3 regions of the Isoptericola sp. NPDC056605 genome follow, and region 2 is predicted to be linked to each of the others. Evidence: predicted binding sites of a transcription regulator. Region 2 holds the regulator's gene; each other region holds the start of a gene.
What was found. Region 2 encodes LexA, which represses DNA repair genes until DNA is damaged. Its sites were predicted from a motif close to TCGAACANNTGTTCGA; they were not measured.
Positions count from the first base shown of each region.

Region 1: ACFQ8Y_RS05145 (DUF222 domain-containing protein) is a predicted target of LexA. The motif match lies at 2,360-2,375, and genes of this name have one in related genera.
Region 3: ruvA (Holliday junction branch migration protein RuvA) is a predicted target of LexA. The motif match lies at 1,873-1,888, and genes of this name have one in related genera.

Region 1 covers NZ_JBHTVT010000003.1:202,830-207,336, forward strand. The annotation lists gene ACFQ8Y_RS05140 (response regulator) at 1-623, shown strand, start outside; gene ACFQ8Y_RS05145 (DUF222 domain-containing protein) at 661-2,091, opposite strand; gene ACFQ8Y_RS05150 (hypothetical protein) at 2,809-4,002, shown strand; gene ACFQ8Y_RS05155 (MOSC domain-containing protein) at 3,956-4,507, opposite strand, start outside.
Region 2 covers NZ_JBHTVT010000037.1:17,094-21,600, reverse strand. The annotation lists gene nrdR (transcriptional regulator NrdR) at 1-444, opposite strand, end outside; gene ACFQ8Y_RS22175 (LysM peptidoglycan-binding domain-containing protein) at 549-878, opposite strand; gene lexA (transcriptional repressor LexA) at 1,148-1,984, shown strand; gene ACFQ8Y_RS22165 (L-lactate dehydrogenase) at 2,036-2,995, opposite strand; gene ACFQ8Y_RS22160 (ATP-dependent DNA helicase) at 3,005-4,507, opposite strand, start outside.
Region 3 covers NZ_JBHTVT010000004.1:50,672-55,178, forward strand. The annotation lists gene ruvB (Holliday junction branch migration DNA helicase RuvB) at 112-1,215, opposite strand; gene ruvA (Holliday junction branch migration protein RuvA) at 1,208-1,843, opposite strand; gene ruvC (crossover junction endodeoxyribonuclease RuvC) at 1,968-2,558, opposite strand; gene ACFQ8Y_RS05775 (YebC/PmpR family DNA-binding transcriptional regulator) at 2,669-3,427, opposite strand; gene pdxT (pyridoxal 5'-phosphate synthase glutaminase subunit PdxT) at 3,435-4,079, opposite strand; gene ACFQ8Y_RS05785 (hypothetical protein) at 4,140-4,507, opposite strand, start outside.

The DNA.
Region 1 (4,507 bases), on a different contig from region 2:
AGCCCGACATCGAGGTGGTGGGAGAGGGCGCGGACGGCGCGGAGGTCGTACCGCTGGTGCTGAGCCTCCGCCCGGACGTGGTCCTGATGGACGTGCGGATGCCGGTGATGGACGGGATCGCGGCGACGGTCGCGCTCCGTGATGCCGTGCTGCGCGAGACGGCACCGCGCCAGGATGCGCCGGGGCCGCCGAGGGTCGTCGTGGTGACGACGTTCGAGAACGACGAGTACGTCTACGACGCGCTGCGCGCGGGCGCCGACGGGTTCCTGCTGAAGCGGGCACCGGCGGAGCGGATCGCGGCCGCCCTCCGTCTCGTGGTCTCCGGCGAGACCCTGCTGTTCCCCGAGGCCGTGCGTCGCCTGGCACTGGCACGCCCCGCCGCGGTGGAGACCGTTCCCGAGGGAACGCTGACGGCCAGGGAGCTGGACGTGCTGCGACTCATGGCGGGCGGGCTGTCCAACCAGGACATCGGCGCTCGGTTGTACGTGACCGTGGAGACCGTGAAGACGCACGTGGGGAACGTTCTGGCCAAGCTCCGTGCGACCAACCGGACGCAGGCAGTGGTCATGGCCTACGAGTCGGGCCTCGTGGAGCCCGGGAGAGCAGGGAACGTCATGCCCTGATCCACCGCCGAGGTCGGTCCCGGAGCACGCGGTCTGTTCAGAACGGCGGCAACGGTCCCTCACCAGGCCGGCCGCACGCGTCGAGGCCCCCGGCCGGCGGGTCCTGGTCGCGTGAGATCTGGTAAGGCGGGATCTCGTCAGGTGGTCCATGGACGACGGGCGGCCGGTCGAACCGGTGACCGGTAGGGGCTGTCCACGTGGTGCGCCCGTCGACCGGGTCGCGTTCGACCCGCCACCCGCCGACCGTCTTGGCGCGGTGGTGGGTGCGGCACAGCGCGTGCAGGTTGCCGCCGTGGGTCTGCGGGGCGTCGGACGCGGGGTCGAAGGGTTCGACGTGGTCGAGGTCGGAGCTCGCGGCGGCGGGCACCCGGCAGCCGGGGAACGTGCACGTGACGTCCCGCGCGACGACGGCCGCCCGCAGCGCCGCGCTCGGCCGGTAGGCGCGGGACGACAGATCCGTGAGCACCCCGCTGCCCGGGTCGGTGAAGAGGCGCTGCCAGACGGCGTCCGGGTCGGACGCGAGCGTCCGCGCCATCTCTGCCGGGATCGGCCCGTGCCCCGCCAGGATCGCGGGCAGGTCGTCCGAGCCGAGCAGCGTCGACGCCGCGACCGTCACCCGGATGCCCGCGCGCGAGCGCGACGCGAGCACCGGCCCGCCCACGTCCCCGCCCGGCGAGGTGCCGCCGCCGGCGGCCCGTCCAGATGCAGCCAGCTCGGTCGCGGACTGCCCCGTCGCGGGCTGCCCGGTCGCGGCCTGTCCCGTCGCGAGCTGCCCGGTGACGAGCGCGGTGAGGGCGTCGGCCCGGCACTCGTCGAGCCGTCGCGCCTCTCCCGGCGCGCGGCGCATCGCGAGCCCGGCGTCGTCGATGGCGGCGAACGCGCGGGCGGCGTCGTCCGCCGGGAGGTACGCGGTGAGGTAGGCCATCGCGTCGTCCACGGGCTCGAGCCGGACGAAGCGCTCGGCGCGCGCGGCGCGGTGCCGGGCGTCCGAGCCCTCCGGGTCGGCCTCGATCTCGGCCCGCCGCAGCCGCGCGCGGATCTGCGGCACGGTGAGGTGCTCGGCGTCGGGCAGCAGGCTGGTGACCACCTCGCGACGGACGTCGTCGGGCAGCCGCCCCACCTCGATCAGCGCTTCGGCCTTGCGCCGGTCGACGACGCCCGCGGCGAGCGCGTCCGCGACCTCGGGCAGCCGGGAGGTCCCGTGCGCCACCGTGACGTGCTGCGCAGCCGCGTGCCGGGTCAGCCCGAGCCGCGCCGCGACAGCGTCCACCACGAACTCGTGCCGCGAGGACCCGCTCGTGCGCTCCAGCATCTCCGCCAGCACCCGTGCCGACCCCGCCTGCGCCCACGCGGCGACCCGCTCCCAGGCGGCCAGCACCTCGAGGATCGTGAAGTCGTCCAGCTCGGCCTCGTCCAGCGCAGCCAGCGTGCCCGCGAGGTCCGGGCCCGGGCGGGCGTCGTCCAGCATGGCGAGCAGCGGACGATCCCGACCGACGCGAGGCCCCACCGCGTCGGCGGCCTCGCCGGCACCCGGACGGTCGGGCGCTGCGCCAGGAACCGATCCGCCGAAGATCGCACCGCCCGGGGCGGTCCCACCGGGGAGCACCAGGTCGGTCGGCGCCCACCGCACGTCGACGACGTGGTCACCGATCGGATCGGTACGGCCCACCGATGCGGCGTCGTCCAACCTGACGTCATCCCCTCTGAGCTCGTCCAACCCGGCGTCGAGCGATCCGGCGAGGACGTGTTCGAGGACCGTCGCGCGCGCCGCCGTGACGTGCGGCGCGCGCGACGTGCGTCGCTCCGGTGCGGCCTGGGCACAGGCCGCACCGGAGCCGGGCGTCCGAGAACCACGGGGGTCGGCCGCGGGCGGCGCGGCGTGAGCTCCGTCGTCTTCGAACATGTGTTCGACTCTAGCGAGGATCGACTGACACCACAAGAGGTTCATCGCGCGTCCGACGACCGGCCGGGCAGCAACCACGCCCCCGTCGGTCCGAGGGACGAGCCATGGTCACCCGCCGCCCGCCGCGAGCCTTCGCAGGCCGTCTTCCGCCGGCGATCACGGCCGTCGGCCGCCCGCCGGTTCCCGTGCGCGGGGGACGCGCTTCCCCCGCACGGGGGAGGCCACCCGCCACCCCCGGCGCGAGCGTGGGAGCACACCCACCGACCGACCGGAGGCAGCACGATGACCAGCACGTCCGTCCCCAGAGAAGTCCCCCGGCGCGACGCCGGCCCCGGCAGCGCCCCGCACGCCGTCGAGGCACCGCCGCCGGACCGCCGGCTCGCCGCCGCCGCGCTCGTCGCGTCCGCCGCCACGGCGGCCATGCTCGGGTGGTTCGTCGCCCGGCCGGACCTCGACCCCCTGCTCGAGGACGGGCGCATGCTCGCCGCCGGGCTGGTGCCCGCGGCGTCGCTCGTCCTGGTCCTGCTCGCGGCCGCGCTGCTCGGCGTCGTGACCGCCGCGGCCGCGCTCGCCCGCCCCATCGCCCGCGCCGCCGGGCGCCTCGTCGCGCCGGTCGGCGCCGGCGAGGTCGTCCTGTTCGGCCTGCTGGCCCAGGGGTCGGGCACGCTCCCCGCCGCCGGCTACCTCGTGTCGTTCGCGGTCCCCGTCCTCGCCGTCTGGGCGGGCGTCCAGGTGTTCCGCAACCGCCCCGCGTGGCGGTTGCCCCTCGCCGCCGTCGCGGTGCTCGCCGTCGTCGGCGTCGTCGTCGGCCGCGACGCGTTCGCCACCTGGGTCGGCGCGGTCTCGACAGGGCTCGCGCGCGAGCCGTGGGCCCTGCCCGCGGTGCTGCTGCCCCTCGCGACGGCGGCCGCCTGGGGCGGCCTCGTCGCCGTGCGCGCCTGGCGGCGCGGGTCGCTGCGGACCGCCACCGCCTGGGTCACCCGGCACCGGAAGCTGTTCACGATCCTCGCGGCGCTCGGGCCGCTGCCCTACGCGCTCGCCCGCGCCAGCTGGCTGACCCCGTGGCCGCAGCTCGGCAACGGCGAGGAGCTGACGCTGGCGGTGAAGATCCAGGGCCTGTCGCTCTCGTCCGGCGCCTGGCTCGGCATCGTGCTCACGCTCGGCCTGATCCTGCCGTGGGGCGAGCGGCTGCCGCGTTGGTTCGGCCGCCGCGCAGGACGCCCGGTGCCGCCGGCCGCCGCCATCGTGCCCGGCGGGATCGTCGCCGTCATGCTCTGCGGCGCCGCCGTCCCGATGCTCCTCCTGATGGGCGCCACGGGCGCCCTGTACTTCCCCGCGTGGTTCTGGGGGCCCACGCTCGCCCTCGCGGTCTGGGGCTACGCGGGCCACCGGTACGGGGTCGGCGACGCCGTCGAGGGCGCCCCCGGGGTCAGCGACCCAGGGACTTCTCGGCCCGCTCCCGCAGCTCGTCGCTGAGGCGCAGCTCGCCGCCGTCGTGGGCCACGACCAGGGCCTTCGCGACGTCGGCGAGCACGGGCGCGCCGTCGAGCCGGTTGAACGCCCCGAACCAGTCCGCGAGCGTCACGCCGTGCGACGGCCGGTGCACCACCTCGACCTCGTCGCCCGCGCCCAGGTCGCCGTTCTCCACGACCCGCAGGTACGCGCCGGTCCGGTTCGCCTGCGTGAACCGGCGCACCCAGCGCGGCGGCGAGCCGAGGCGGCGGGCGAACGTCTGGCACGGGGTGCGCGGCACCGTCGCCTCGAGGAGCGCCGTGCCCACGCGCCACTGCTCGCCGACGACGGCCCCGCTCACCTCGAGCCCGCGGGTGCGCAGGTTCTCCCCGAACAGCCCCGGAGTGACCTCGTAGCCCAGCTGCGCGCCCCACCAGTCGGCGTCCTCCTGGGCGTACGCGTACACCGCCTGGTCCAGGCCGCCGTGGTTGGCGCGGTCCGCCTGCACGTCCGCGTACAGCCCGTACGG
Region 2 (4,507 bases):
GTGCTCCGCCCGCAGCGACGTGATCGCGGTCTCGAAGTCCTCCAGGGACTCGAAGGACTGATACACGCTGGCGAAGCGCAGGTAGGCGACCTCGTCCAGCTCGCGCAGCGGCCCGAGGATCGCGAGACCGACCTCGTTCGCCTCGATCTCCGGCCGACCGGAGGCCCGCAGGGTCTCCTCGACCTTCTGCGCGAGGACGGCGAGGTCGTCGGAGCTCACCGGCCGGCCCTGGCACGCCTTGCGCACGCCCGCCACCACCTTGTCCCGGCTGAACGGCTCGGTCACCCCGGAGCGCTTGGCCACCGACAGGCTGGCCGTCTCGATCGTGGTGAACCGACGCTGGCACGCGGGGCACTGGCGCCGGCGACGGATGGACGCGCCGTCGTCGGAGGTGCGCGAGTCGACGACTCGTGAGTCCGCATGGCGGCAGAACGGGCAGTGCATCGCTGGTCTCCTGCGCTCGGCTCCGGACCGGCGCCCGGCTGCCCGTCAAGGTAAGCGGCGGGCGACCGTCCGCGCAAGCAGGATCCCTGGGAGCGGCGATGCCGTCAGTCCAGCGGGAGCAGGACCACCTGCCCGGTCTGGAGTTCCGCCGAGGTCAGCCCGTTGAGGTCGCGGAGCTCGGCGACGACGTCGCGCAGGTCGTCCCCCGTGTCCCGCACCTGCTGCGCGTACTGCCACAGGGTGTCGCCGGGCGCCACCGTCTGGAGCCGCACCTCGACGCCTGCGCCCGGCGCCTCCGCCACGGCCCGCTGGCCGACCAGGCCCGCGCCCACGAGGACGAGGAGCACCAGTGCCGCGACCACCACCCGTCCCCTGCGGGTCAGCCGGAGCCCTCCGAGCCCGAGGAACCCGTGAGCGTCGCTGGTGCTGCGCACGTTCTGCATCGTCCTGCCTCCGGTCCACGTGGTGCCGCGATGGGCGGCCGCTCCGTCGAGCATCCGTCGTCGAACACCCGTTCGTCGAACACCTGTACGTCGAACTGCTGTACTAGGTGTACCACGTCGGGGCGACACGGTCGAGACCTGATCGAACAGATGTTTGATGTCGGGCCGGAACTGGCTTAGAGTGGCCGACAGCGCGATGGAAGGTTTGTCGGATTTCATCGGCCCGCCCACGGGCCGCGCCCTGCAGGACGGAGAACGCGATGACCAGCGGACGGGACCAGGCCCCGGCGTCCACGACGACGGCGACGTCATGGGCAGCCCAGGACGAGACCCCCGGGGAGGCGGCCGCGTCGACGGTCCCGGCCGGCACCACCACGACCGTGCTGGCGTCGGTGAGCGAGCTCTCGCCCTCGTCCGACCGCCTCACGCCCCGCCAGCGTCGCGTGCTCGAGACCATCCGCAGCTCCGTCGAGGCGCGCGGCTACCCCCCGACCATGCGCGAGATCGGCGAGGCCGTCGGGCTGGCGAGCCCCTCCTCGGTCAAGCACCAGCTCACCACGCTCGAGCGCAAGGGCTACCTGCGCCGTGACCCCAACCGGCCGCGCGCGATCGAGGTCGTCGACCTCGAGTCGCCCGCGACCGGCGGTGCCGTCCCCGACGCCGACGCGGCGCCCGGGTTCGTGGCGGGGTCGCTCGCCGCCTCCGACGCGCAGCCGGCCCAGGCACCGTCGTACGTCCCGCTGGTCGGCCGGATCGCCGCCGGCGGTCCCATCCTCGCGGAGCAGGTCGTCGAGGACGTCTTCCCGCTCCCCCGGCAGGTCGTCGGCGACGGGGACCTGTTCCTGCTCAAGGTCGCGGGCGACTCGATGGTCGACGCCGCGATCTGCGACGGCGACTGGGTGGTCGTGCGGAGCCAGCCCGTCGCCGAGAACGGCGAGGTCGTCGCCGCGATGATCGACGGCGAGGCGACGGTCAAGACCTTCAAGCAGGCCGGCGGGCACACCTGGCTGCTGCCGCAGAACGCCGCCTACTCGCCCATCCCGGGAGACGAGGCGCAGGTGCTCGGTCGGGTCGTGGCGGTGCTGCGCAGCCTCTGAACGGCGCTCCGCCCCGGCCCCGCCCGGCGCCCCGCGTCCGGTCCGGTCCGGTCAGAAGCCCAGCCGGCGCTGCACGGCCCGCATGCTCTCGGCCGACGCACGCAGCCCGGCGACCTCCTCGTCCGACAGCGGGGTGTCGATGGTCTCCCCCACGCCGCGCCGGTCGACGAGGGACGGCACCGACAGGCAGACGTCGCTGATGCCGTAGAAGTCGTCGAGGCGGGAGGACACGTTCATCACGCGGTGCTCGTCGTTGAGCACCGCCTCGATGATCCGGGTCGCCGCCAGGCCGACCGCGTAGTTGGTCGCCCCCTTGCCGGCGATGACGCGGTAGGCCGACTCGACGACGTCGGTCGCGATGCGCTGCCGGGCCGGCGCGTCGAGCGGCGGGCGACCCCGGAAGGGCCGCCAGTCCAGGAGGGGCACGCCGGCGATCGTGGCCGAGCTCCACAGCACGATCTCCGAGTCGCCGTGCTCGCCCGCGATGTTCGCGTGCACGTTCCCGACCGCGACCCCGCAGTGGCGGGCCAGCGCGTCGCGCAGCCGGGACGAGTCGAGGACGGTCCCGCTGCCGAACACCCGGCCCCGGGGCAGGCCGCTGATCTCCTGCGCCGCGTAGGTGACGACGTCGACCGGGTTGGTGACCATGAGGAACACCGCGTCCGGGGCCACCTCGAGCAGGCCCGGCAGGATGGAGCGCGTGAGGCCTACCGTCGCCTCGGCCAGGTCGAGGCGGCTCTGGCCGGGCTTCTGCTTGGCCCCCGCCGTCACCGCGACGATGTCGGCGCCGCGGCACACCTCCACGTCGTCCGAGCCGTCGATCTCGGCCTGAGGGATGAACATCCCCCCGTGCCGCAGGTCGAGGACCTCGGCCTCCACCTTCGCGCGGTTGACGTCCAGGAGGGCGACGGACCGGGCCGCGCCCCGGGCCAGCGCCGCGTACGCGAGGGTGGAACCCACCGCGCCCGCTCCGACGATCGCGAGCTTGGTCGTCCTGCGTGTCTCGTCCACGGCCCCACGCTAGGTGTCGAGACGCCGGAGCGCAGCGCGGACGAGCTCGCCGTCCGTGGTCGGCCAGAAGTCCGGCATGGATCGGGTGAGGAACGACCCGTAGCGCGCGGTCGCGAGCCGGGGGTCGAGGACGGCCACGACCCCTCGGTCGTCGCCCGTGCGCACGAGCCGGCCGGCGCCCTGCGCCAGCAGCAGCGCAGCGTGCGTGGCCGAGACCTGCATGAACCCGTTGCCTCCCGCCTGCTCCACGGACCGCGCCCGCGCCGCCTTCACCGGGTCGTCCGGGCGCGGGAACGGGATCCGGTCCACCAGCACCAGCTGGCAGCTGGGCCCCGGGACGTCGACGCCCTGCCACAACGAGAGGGTGCCGAACAGGCAGGTCGCCGGGTCGTCGGCGAACGCCTTCACGAGGGTCGGAAGCTGGTCGTCGCCCTGGCACAGCACGGGGACGTCCAGCCGCTCGCGCATCGCCTCGGCCGCGGCCTGCGCCGCCCGGCGGGACGAGAACAGCCCGAGGGTCCGTCCTCCGGCGGCCTCGATCAGCCCGGCGATCTCGTCGAGCTGGGCGTCGGTCGTCGGCTCCCGACCCGGCGCGGGCAGGTGCCGCGCGACGTAGAGGATCCCCTGGCGCGGGTAGTCGAACGGGCTGCCGACGTCGAGACCCGTCCAGTCGGCCGTCTCGTCCGTCCCGCCCGAGCCGGCGAGGCCCAGCGACCGCGCCACCGGGTCGAACGTGCCGCCGAGGGTGAGCGTCGCCGAGGTGAAGACTCCCGTGGCCTCGCCCAGCAGGTGCGTGCGGATCAGCCCCGCCACCGCCAGCGGCGCCGCGTGCAGGCGCGTGACGCCGTCGCCCGCCCAGGGCGCGTTCTCCGGCGGGCGCGAGCACCACAGCACGTCCGCCGTCGTGTCCTCCGCCGCCATCCGCTCCGCGACCTCGAAGAGCTGCAGGACGGCCGACTGAGCCATCTTCGTGCCGGCGTCGGGCGCCTCCTGCCCCTTGCCCGGGCCCTGGGGCTTGAGCCGGGTGAGGAGCTCGCGCGCGGCGTCGCGCACCGCGCCGACCGCGGCGCGCAGGTCGTCGGGGAGGCCGAGCGGGAACCGCTCCGCGGGGGCCGTGGCGAGCAGGCTGCCCAGTCGCTGCGAGGCGGCGTCGAGCGCCTCGGTCTCGGTGCCGCCGTGCCGCCGCGCGAGGCGCGCGGCGTGCTCCACGACCGTCAGCGACAGGTCGACGGTCGCCGCGGCCGTCACGCGCTCGGCGAGCTCGTGCGCCTCGTCGACCACGACGGCGTCGTGCTCGGGCAGCACGCCCGGGTTCCCCGAGACGGCGATCCCCAGCATCGCGTGGTTGGTGACGACGACGTCGGCCTCCCGGGCCGCCGCGCGGGCCCGCTCGGGGAAGCACTCCGCGAGGAGCGGGCACCGCTGCCCCAGGCACTCCAGGGCCGTGACGGACACCTGGCGCCAGGCCCTGTCGGGGACACCGGGCACGAGATCGTCCCGGTCGCCCGTGTC
Region 3 (4,507 bases), on a different contig from region 2:
GGGCGCACCGGTCGGCGCGCCGGCGCAGGATCCTGCGCACACGGCCCCCAACGAGCACGGCACCCGTCGAGTTCCGGCCCCGGGCCGTCGGCGGCAGGGGGCGCTCCCAGTCTACTGGGGCGTCCCGGCGTCCCCGTCGGCGGCGCCGGACCCGTCGAACAGCGTCCCCCCGAGCGGGGCTCCCCACGCCCCGGGCGGCGGCTCGAGCCCGAGGTGCTCCCAGGCGGCCTGCGTCGCGACCCGGCCGCGCGGCGTGCGGCCCAGGAGCCCCTCGCGGACGAGGTAGGGCTCCGCGACCGTCTCCACGGTGTCCGGCTCCTCCCCCACGGTCATCGCGAGGGTGCCCAGGCCCACGGGCCCGCCGCCGAACCGGCGGCAGACGGCGTCGAGGACGGCGCGGTCCAGGCGGTCCAGGCCGATCGGGTCGACCTCGTAGACCTCCAGCGCGGCCCGGGCCGCCCGCAGGTCGAGGCTGCCGTCCCCGCGCACCTGCGCCCAGTCGCGCACGCGGCGCAGCAGCCGGTTCGCGATGCGGGGCGTGCCGCGCGACCGGCCGGCGATCTCGTGCGCGGCCGCGTGCTGGATGTCCACGCCCAGCAGCCCGGCGGACCGGATGATGACGCGCTCCAGCTCGGCGGCGTCGTAGAAGTCGAGGTGCCCCGTGAACCCGAAACGGTCGCGCAGCGGGGCCGGCAGCAGGCCGGACCGCGTCGTCGCGCCGACGACGGTGAACGGAGGCAGCGCCAGCGGGATCGCGCTCGCCCCCGCCCCCTTGCCGACGACGACGTCGACGCGGAAGTCCTCCATCGCGACGTACAGCAGCTCCTCCGCCGGGCGGGCCAGCCGGTGGATCTCGTCGATGAAGAGGACCTCGCCCTCCTCGAGCGAGGAGAGCACCGCCGCCAGGTCGCCCGCGTGCTGGATCGCCGGGCCGCTCGTGACCCGCAGCGACGTGCCGAGCTCCGCGGCGATGATCATCGCCAGCGTCGTCTTGCCGAGCCCGGGAGGCCCCGACAGCAGCACGTGGTCGGGAGACGCGTCCCGCGCGAGCGCCGCCTGGAGCACCAGGGAGAGCTGGTCACGGACCACCCGCTGCCCGACGAACTCGTCCAGCTTCTTGGGCCGCAGCGCCGCCTCGGCCGCGCGCTCGACGTCGTCGGCCGAGGAGGTGACGAGCCGCTCGCCGCCGTACTCCGGCTCCAGCGGCTCAGCCACGCCGGCCGCCCAGGGAGCGCAGCGCCGCCCGCAGCGTGGCGGCGACGTCGACCGGGCCGTCGGCTGCCCCGTCACCGGCGTCCGCGAGGACGCGGTCGACGGTGTCCTGGGCGACCTTGGCGGCCCAGCCCAGGCCCACGAGCGCCTCGACCACCTGGTCGCGCGCCGGGTCTCCCGCCGCGACCGGCGGCGCATCGGGGACGGCGGCGCCGGTGGCGGCAGAGGTCGGTGCGCCCAGCTTGCCGGACAGCTCGAGCACGAGGCGCTGGGCGCTCTTGGGGCCGACGCCGGGGATGCGCCGCAGCGCCGCGAGGTCCTCGGACGCGACGGCGCGCCGCAGCGCGTCGGGGGTCAGCACGGCGAGCATGGCGAGCGCGATGCGCGGGCCGACGCCCGAGACCGACTGCGCCGTCTCGAACACCTCGCGCTCGTCCGCCTCGGCGAAGCCGAACACGGTCATCGAGTCCTCTCGGACGACGAGCGTGGTGTGCAGCTGCGCCCGCTCCCCCACCCGGAGGCCGGCCAGGGTTCCCGGGGTGGCGTGCACGAGGTACCCGACCCCGCCGACGTCGAGCACGGCCCGCTCCAGCGTCACGTGCGTGACCGTGCCGGTCAGGGAGGCGATCACCGTGGTCCTTCCGTCGAGCCGGTCTGGTGTCGAACACCCGTACGAGGCGTCACTGTAACAACGGGCGCCGACGCCGTCCGCCGCGACACGAGCGGAACGAGCATCGACCGGGAGTGGCCGCCCGTCAGCGCGAGGTGCGGGACGGCGCCCCGCGGTGCTTGCCCTTGCGGGCCGACTGCTCGGCCGCGGCCCAGGCGCGCTGCGCGGGGGTGAGCTCGTGCCGCTCGCCGCCCTGGAGCGCGCCCGCCGGGCGCCAGAGGTGCGTCACGGCGAGGGCGAGCGCGTCGGCCGCGTCGGCGGGTCGCGGCAGGTCGTCGAGCCCGAGGATGCGCGCGATCATGCGCTGCACCTGCTCCTTGCCCGCGCGGCCGGATCCCGTCACGGCCGCCTTCACCTCGCTCGGCGTGTGCATCGCCACGGGGATCCCGCGGCGCGCGGCCGCGACCATCGCCAGACCGGCCACCTGGGCCGTGCCCATGACGGTGCCCAGGTTGTGCTGGGCGAACACCCGCTCGACGGCCACGACGTCGGGCACGTGCCGGTCGAGCCACTCGTCCAGCCCGGCGGCGACGTGCAACAGCCGCAGGTCGATGCTCGTGGCGGGGTCGCTGCCCACCACACCCACGTCGACGAGCCGCGCCCGCCGTCCCGGCAGCGAGTCGACGACGCCGACACCGCACCGGGTCAGCCCCGGATCCACCCCCAGCACGCGCACGTCGTCACCCTCTCACGCGGCGGGCCGAGGGGGTCCGAGATACGCCGAGGCAGGTCCTACCTCGCGGGATCGGGAACGACCTCGGCGGCTCGGGGACCGCCCGGGGGGGCTCAGTCCTCGTCGAGGGCCGCCATGACCTCGTCGGAGGCGTCGAAGTTCGCGTAGACGTTCTGCACGTCGTCGCTGTCCTCGAGGGCGTCGATGAGCCGCAGGATCTTGCGTGCGCCCTCGACGTCGACCTCGACCTCCATGGACGGGTGCCAGATGGAGTCGGCGGAGTCGTACTCGAGGCCCGCCTCCTGGATGGCGGAGCGGACGGCGACGAGGTCGGTGGCCTCGCAGAGCACCTCGAAGGCCTCGCCCTCGTCGCTCACGTCCTCCGCACCGGCGTCGAGGGCGGCGAGCATCACGTCGTCCTCGGTGACGCCGTCGGCCTTGGGCACGACGACGAGGCCCTTGCGGGAGAACAGGTACGACACGGAGCCCGGGTCGGCCAGGTTGCCGCCGTTGCGGGAGAACGCGAGGCGCACCTCGGAGGCGGCGCGGTTCTTGTTGTCCGTGAGGCACTCGACGAGGACGGCGATGCCGTTCGCGCCGTAGCCCTCGTACATGATCGTCTGGTAGTCGACGGCGTCGGCGCCCTCGCCGGAGCCGCGCTTGAGGGCGCGGTCGATGTTGTCGTTCGGGACGGACGACTTCTTGGCCTTCTGGATGGCGTCGAACAGCGTGGGGTTGCCGGCAGGGTCGCCGCCACCCGTGCGCGCGGCGACCTCGATGTTCTTGATCAGCTTCGCGAAAAGCTTGCCGCGCTTGGCGTCGATCGCCGCCTTCTTGTGCTTGGTCGTGGCCCACTTGGAGTGACCTGACATGCGCTCCCTAACTCCTTCGCGATGCTTGGACGATCCGGACGAACAGCCCGTGCACCCGCGCGTCCCCCGTGATCTCCGGGTGGAACGCGGTGGCGAGCAGCCGTCCCTGACGTGCTGCGACGATCTTACCGGCGGCGGGCCCCACCGCGGAGCCGTCCGCCCAGCGGTCGGGGATGCGGGCGAGCACCTCGACGTCCGGCCCCGCCTCCTCGACCCACGGCGCGCGGATGAACGCGGTGCGCACCGGGCGGCCGCCCGGTGCGTCCGAGACGCCCTCGACCTGCAGGTCCGCCTCGAACGAGTCCACCTGGCGGCCGAACGCGTTGCGCCGCACGACGACGTCCATCCCGCCCAGCGTGCGCTGGTCGGCGGTACCGCCCTCGATGCGGTCGGCGAGCAAGATCATGCCCGCGCACGAGCCGAACACCGGCAGACCCTCGCCGATCAGCCGCCGCAGCGGGTCGGCGAGCTCGAAGAGCCGCAGCAGCTTGTCGATCGTCGTCGACTCCCCACCTGGCAGGACGAGCCCGTCGACGGCGTCCAGCTCGGACGGGCGCCGCACGCTCACCGCGCGCGCCCCCGCCTGCTCGAGCGCCGCGGCGTGCTCGCGCACGTCGCCCTGCAGGGCGAGGACTCCGATCGTCGTGGTCACCGGGGAAGTGTAGGGGCCACGGATCCGCCCGGCCGACGGCCGCTCAGGCGCACGTCCCGATCAGGCGCACGTCCCGATCAGGCCGAGGGCGATGTTGTAGGTGCGGGTGTTCGACGACACGGACGTCCACACGACGTTGCCCGTGAAGACCCGCTCGGCGCGCACCCGTGCCGTGGCGTTCGTCGCGACGCCGGTCACCTGGTAGGCGGTGGTGCCGGCGGGGACCTGCGCGGTGGTCGGCGTGGCGGCAGGGCCGAAGGTGAACTGGTACCGGGTCGCGTTGGCGACCGCCGTCCAGTTGAACGTGACGGACACCAGACCGAGCGCGCCGCACGAGAGGGTGGGAGCGGGGACGGTCGCCGCGCTCACGGCGCCGCTGACGACCGTGCCTGTGTCGGTCCACGCCGTGCCCCCGAGCGAGGCCGCGA